Regions from separate parts of the Sodalis sp. RH20 genome, predicted to be linked through region 2. Evidence: predicted binding sites of a transcription regulator. Region 2 holds the regulator's gene; the other holds the start of a gene.

Region 1 (3,420 bases), 720 kb from region 2:
ATCAGCCGGCCGTCGGCGGTAATGCCGATAGAGCTGATAACCGGCAGGTAACCGGCGCCAAGCAAGGTATTTAACAACGCCGGCGAACCCGGCTGCGCCTTGCCGACATGGCCGAGTTTCTCATCAAGCGTTGTAACATCGACGCTATTGCCGTCGCCCAGGCATAACCCGACCGCCGGGATGGCATGTTTTTTTGACCAGGCCAGCAGGGTCTTATTGGCCGTGCCGGCCAGCGCGCCGGTGATGATATCAATCTGGTCCGCCGGCGTAACCCGCAGGCCGTTGACCTTGGTCACCGGCAGCGCCAGTTTTTTCATCAGCTCGTCCACCAGGCAACCGCCGCCATGGACAATCAGCAACGGGCGTTGATGCTGCGCGCGATAGCTGTCCAGCGCCGAAAATAAACGCTCCAGCGCCTCTTCGCTATCGAGTAACACGCCACCCAGTTTTATAATTAACGGATTCATTATTTTTATTACCTCGTCGCCAGCCGTTACAGCAGCGCCTGCGTTTGTGCAAAACCAAAGCGGATATTAGCGCATTGTACTGCCTGCGCGGCCGCTCCTTTTAATAAATTATCTTCGGTGGCCACCACGATTAAATGCTCGCCCTGCACCGCGAAGCCAATATCGCAAAACGGCAGTCCCACTACCGCCTTCAGCGCCGGCACGCCTTTCTCATACAACCGTACCAGGGGTTTATCGTGATAGGCGTTATGATAGGATTCGGCCACATCGCCCGCCGTCACGCCCGCGTTTAAGCGGCAGGTGATGGTGGCCAGGATACCGCGGGCAAAATTGCCTAAATGGGGGGTAAATATCACCGGGATGCCAAGATGGGCGGCGATTTCCGGCTGGTGGCGATGGGTAAATATGCCGTAGGGTTGCAGACTGACCTCGCAGACGCTGGTGGCAAGCGACGCTTTCCGGCCAGCGCCGCTGACGCCGCTGACGGCGTTGATCACCGGCCACTGGGCGCCGTTAAGCAGACCGCCGTCGACCAGCGGCTTGAGCGCCAGCTGGGACGCGGTGGGATAGCAGCCCGGCACGGCAATCAGCTGGGCCTGCTGCAACGCCTCGCCCTGCCATTCCGCCAGGCCGTAGACCGCCTTCGCCAGCCAGTCGGCATGCTGGTGTTCAAAACCATAATACTGGCTGTAGAACGATGCCTGATTGACGCGGAACGCGCCGGAGAGGTCGAACACCACGCAGCCGGCGGCCAGGAATACCGGCGCTAGATCGTGGCTGACCTCATGGGCGGTGGCGAGAAACACCACATCCACCGTTTTCGCCAGTTCAGCGGCGTCGGTCAGGGGCAGCAGTGGTAAATCGACCACTCCCTTAAGCTGGGGATGCAGTTCGGACAGTAATTTCCCGGCATCCGCACTTTGCGCTGAAACCGCCAAAGCGGTTATGTTCATATGCGGGTGACGGTTGAGATAGGCCGCAAGCTCAGCTCCGGCGTATCCGCTGGCACCAACAATCAGCGTATTCAGCATGACTTTTGTTCACCTTCTTGATTTGCTATCACGACGAGAAGGGATCTCCAGCAACTCTTTGTCGCCTAAGTCGTCGCTTAAGCAACTATTCGCTGTTCACCCGCGAGGTCAAGCGTAGTAGTCTGGTAAGTATCCGTTTACTTTACGCTCAACGTTAGTGTATTTTTATTCACTATTATTGCATGAATATTGATACTATCCAAACTAAAGGCTGTCAACAGTGAAGACAAAATTACCCCCGTTTATGGAGTTGTACCGCGCCCTGATCGCCACGCCGTCCATCAGTGCCACCGACAGCGCCCTGGATCAAAGTAATCAGACCTTAATCAATTTGCTGGCGGGGTGGTTCACGACGCTGGGTTTCCAGGTCGAAATCCAGCCGGTGCCGGGCACGCGCAACAAATATAATATGCTGGCCCGTATCGGCAGCGGCGCCGGCGGCCTGCTGCTGACGGGGCACACCGATACCGTCCCGTTTGACGACGGACGCTGGACACGCGATCCCTTTACCCTGACCGAAGACAATAATAAGCTGTATGGCCTGGGCACCGCCGATATGAAAGGCTTTTTTGCCTTTATCCTCGACACGCTGCGCGATATCGATACCAGCAAGCTGCAAAAGCCATTATATATCCTCGCCACCGCCGATGAGGAAACCAGTATGGCGGGAGCCAGCTATTTCGCCCAGTCCAGCGAGCTGCGCCCGGATTGCGCCATTATCGGCGAACCGACCTCGCTGCAGCCGGTGCGCGCCCATAAAGGCCATATTTCCAATGCGGTGCGTATCCAGGGCCAATCAGGCCACTCCAGCGACCCGAGCCTGGGCGTTAACGCTATCGAACTGATGCACGAGGCCATTTCCCACCTGATGATACTACGCAATACGTTGCAGGAACGTTACCATCACCCGGCCTTCGACATCCCCTACCCCACCATGAATTTCGGCCACATCCACGGCGGTGATTCCGCCAATCGCATTTGCGGCTGCTGCGAGCTGCATATGGATATCCGCCCGTTGCCCGGCCTGACGCTCGGCGACCTGGACGGGTTATTGACCGAGGCCCTGGCGCCGGTAAGCGCGCGCTGGCCGGGACGGTTAACCATTACCGCCCTGCATCCGCCCATCCCCGGTTATGAATGCCCGGCGGACCATCGTCTGGTGGCAGTGGTGGAGACGTTGCTGGGCGTCAAAACCGATGTGGTCAATTATTGTACCGAAGCGCCGTTTATCCAGCAGCTGTGCCCCACTCTCGTCTTGGGCCCGGGATCGATAAAACAGGCGCATCAGCCCGACGAATATATTGATACCGCCTTTATTAAACCGACGCGGGAATTAATTTCCCAAGTGATACGACATTTCTGCCTGCAATGATCATCGCTGACTTTTTGTCCTTTGCCCCAGACTTCGCGCGCCTGGCCCCGTATGAAAGGCGCGGCCAGGTTTATGGCGATAAGTATTTCTTATAATCATTACATGTTGTTAACTTTCAAGAATTGACGCGATTTTAATGTTATATGGCGTGAATTGATGTCATTTGACGAATGAATGGATACATGGCTAGATAACGGTGGGTGATTTACGTCATTCGGGTGAAATAAATTTTCAGGTGAGTTGGATCAGGGTCCTTATGAACGAACAATATTCGGCAATGCGAAGCAACGTTAGTATGCTCGGGAAACTTCTGGGCGACACCATAAAAGATGCGATGGGCGAGAATATCCTGGATAAGGTAGAGACCATCCGCAAGCTGTCAAAGTCCTCCCGTGCGGGTAGCGAAACCCATCGCCAGGAACTGCTTTCCACTTTACAGAACTTATCCAATGACGAGTTGCTGCCCGTGGCACGCGCCTTCAGTCAGTTTTTGAACCTGACCAATACCGCGGAACAGTTCCACGTCATTTCCCCCCACGGCGAGGCGGCG
Region 2 (3,420 bases):
GGTGATGGCGATGGGCTGCTGGAGCGAGCAGGAATATGTCGGTGAGGAAGGCAGCTGGCGGGCGAAAAAAAGCGCGGCGGACGCCAGCCGGTTCCAGGTCTTCCTGCAAGGCGAGCTGATGGGCGACGTGCAGTGGGATCTGGTGGGCGAGCACAATATGCATAATGGCCTGATGGCGATTGCCGCCGCCCGTCACGTGGGGGTGCAGCCGGCCGATGCCTGCCGGGCGTTGGGATCCTTTATCAATGCCCGCCGTCGTCTTGAGCTTAAAGGGACTGCCAACGGCGTGAAACTCTATGATGATTTCGCTCACCATCCCACGGCAATCCTGGCGACCCTAGCCGCGTTGCGCAGTAAAGTTGGCGGTACCGCGCGTATTCTGGCGGTGCTGGAACCGCGCTCCAACACCATGAAAATGGGCTTGAATAAAAATGAGCTGGCGCCTTCGCTGGGCCGCGCCGACGAGGTATTTTTATTCCAGCCCCAGCATATTCCCTGGCAGGTGAGCGAGGTGGCGGAGGCGTGCGTACAGCCGGCGCATTGGAGCGCCGATGTCGATACGCTGGTGGAAATGATTGTCAAGACGTCGCAACCGGGCGATTACATTCTGGTGATGAGCAACGGCGGCTTCGGCGGCATTCATGAAAAACTGCTGGCGCAGTTAAACCTGAAAGCCGGCCTGGCGGTGTAGGCGCCGTGCGCAAGCCAAAAAAAACCCCCGCAAGCGGGGGAAAAGGTTCGCCGGATAGGACGACGAGAGGGAATCGGCTGTCCGCGTCTTGGGTTATTACTGGACACAGGAATAACTGAGGGCGACGACGGCATAACCGCTTTGACTTCTGGAGTAAACTCTTTCTGCACTGCGTTATTGATTATTGTTTCAAGCCTTGACGAACCCGCCGGCTTTCAGCAATTCAGCCCAGGGCGCGGCGGCAAGTCGCTGCCGGTGCCCTCCATCCATGCGCTTATTTATACAACTCGGCCGTGGCGTGCCAGGTATCATTTTCACGGGCTTCCGTGATGTGGTATGCCGTTGCGCCTTTGGCTTGAGCAGCTTGATTCAGCGCCTGATGGATGTCGGAAGGCGCACCCGCGATCCCGCCTACGCTTACGGTGCCGAACGAATGCAAGCCGCTGGCCTGATCCTGCGAGATTGATTCTGCGGCGAAGGCGCCGAAAGATAAGGCTGACATTACGGTCATCAGTGATACTGCGGTTTTAATTTTCATGTTTTATACCTCTACTATTCTTTTGACTGACGTTCTTCATGCTGTTCTTTATTGCTGACAACAGGATGTAAAACGTGATGTTCATCACGAAACAAAGTATACACTAGTAACGGCAGGTATTAGTAGTTTGCTCATAATTTATTATGAAACTTTATTTCTGTACTTTCGCATGATATAAGAAAAAGCTATTAAAAGTGGTTGAATAATATACAATTAATGTTAAATAATTGTAATTTCAATCAGATAGCGGTTTTTAGCCAAACGTGCTGTCTGGCCGGCTTCCGGCGGTGGAAACCGCCGCGGTGAAACCCTAGAGAGAATATTAGCGGGGCTTAGGGCCACAAAGGCAGCATCATTTGTGGCGTGATGACGCTTTTGCAGCGGCATAAAAGAGATGAAAAGCACGAATGTTAGGCGCTGGCGTTATAAAGCGCCCGATCGTCGGCTTAGAGTTCCTGTTCAAACAGAATAAGGATGGCTTCGTAAAGCTGCTTTACGCTAAAACCCTTGGCGGGGGTGGTAAAGATCGTATCGTCCCCGGCTATGGTGCCCAGGATGCCTTCGGATTTACCCAGGGAATCCAGCAGCCGCGCGATAAGCTGGGCGGCGCCGGGACTGGTATGGATAACGATAACCGCGTCGTTGTGATCGACATCCAGCACCAGGTTTTTCAGCGGACTGCTGGTGGTGGGCACGCCCAGTTCCGCCGGCAGGCAATAGACCATTTCCATCTTCGCGTTGCGGGTCCTTACCGCGCCGAATTTAGTCAGCATCCTTGATACCTTGGACTGGTTAATATTTTCAAATCCCTGTTCTTGCAATGCAAAAACGATTTCACCTTGGGAGCTGAATTTCTCTTCCTTAAGCAAGGCCTTAAAAGCTTTCACCAGTTCTTCTTGTTTAAAGTGGTTGCGCATATTTTCCCAAACCAGTAGCCAGTATTGTACGACGAATTATGCATAAATTTGCATTTTTATGCAATAACAATGCGCAGCCACCGCCAGGATGGCCAAATTAAGTCGGCAAAACAATCAGCTTAGCAATATCTATTCAAACCGACCATGACCGGGCTCCCATATTTCATGGCCGTTAAAAGTAAAGAGAATGTTATTAATTTGATGTTGTTTTAACCATTGCTGTCGGTGTAGTGTGGACGCTAACCACGGGTATTGAACGGCGGCGACAGGCATTATCCGGTGAGGTCATCCGGCATGGGAATTCGGGCGGCTAATAGGGATAAAAAAGGGAAGTTAATGCGTCAATTCTCAAATTTGCGATCGCTGATTTGTTTTTACCCGTTTATGTCTCTATGATCATAACCAGATGATTTGACGGCATTTAATTTTTCCTATAATAATAAGGAGATTAGAATGAAAGTCGCAGTTCTCGGCGCAGCGGGTGGCATAGGCCAGGCCCTTGCCCTGTTGCTCAAAACCCAGCTCCCTCCAGGTTCAGAACTCTCTCTTTATGACATCGCCCCCGTAACGCCCGGCGTGGCGGTCGATCTCAGCCATATTCCCACCGCGGTCAAGATTAAGGGCTTTAGCGGCGAGGACGCAACCCCCGCCTTGGCAGGGGCGGACATCGTTCTTATTTCCGCCGGCGTGGCGCGTAAGCCCGGCATGGATCGCGCCGATCTGTTTAACGTCAATGCGGGCATTGTACGCAACCTGATCAACCAGGTGGCGAAAGCCTGTCCCACGGCGTTAATCGGCATTATCACCAATCCCGTCAATACCACCGTGGCGATTGCCGCTGAAGCGCTGAAGAAAGCCGGGGTGTATGACAAACGCAAGCTTTTCGGCGTCACTACCCTGGATATCATCCGTTCCAATACTTTTGTCGCCGAGCTGAAAGGCTTGCGGCCCGAGGACGTGGAAGTGCGTGTGATTGGCGGCCATTCCGGCGTCACTATCCTGCCTTTATTGTCACAGGTGAAAGGCGTGAGCTTCAGCGAGCAGGAAATCGCCGATCTCACCCGCCGTATCCAGAATGCCGGCACCGAGGTCGTGGAAGCGAAAGCCGGCGGCGGTTCGGCCACGTTATCAATGGGCCAGGCGGCGGCGCGGTTCGGCTTGTCGTTGGTGCGCGCCATGCAGGGTGAAGCCGGCGTGGTGGAATGCGCGTACGTTGAAGGGGACGGCGAATTTACCCGTTTCTTTGCCCAACCGCTGTTGTTGGGCAGACAAGG

Evidence for each region. Region 2 encodes ArgR, which controls arginine synthesis, uptake and breakdown. Its sites were predicted from a motif close to ANTGAATAAAAATACANT; they were not measured.
Region 1: argC (N-acetyl-gamma-glutamyl-phosphate reductase) is a predicted target of ArgR. The motif match lies at 1,655-1,672, and genes of this name have one in related genera.

What each region holds. Positions count from the first base shown of each region.
Region 1 is NZ_CP178733.1:4,548,620-4,552,039, forward strand. It holds gene argB (acetylglutamate kinase) at 1-470, opposite strand, end outside; gene argC (N-acetyl-gamma-glutamyl-phosphate reductase) at 494-1,498, opposite strand; gene argE (acetylornithine deacetylase) at 1,719-2,870, shown strand; gene ppc (phosphoenolpyruvate carboxylase) at 3,127-3,420, shown strand, end outside.
Region 2 is NZ_CP178733.1:3,824,023-3,827,442, reverse strand. It holds gene mpl (UDP-N-acetylmuramate:L-alanyl-gamma-D-glutamyl-meso-diaminopimelate ligase) at 1-691, shown strand, start outside; gene yhcN (peroxide/acid stress response protein YhcN) at 966-1,229, opposite strand; gene argR (transcriptional regulator ArgR) at 1,676-2,146, opposite strand; gene mdh (malate dehydrogenase) at 2,600-3,420, shown strand, end outside.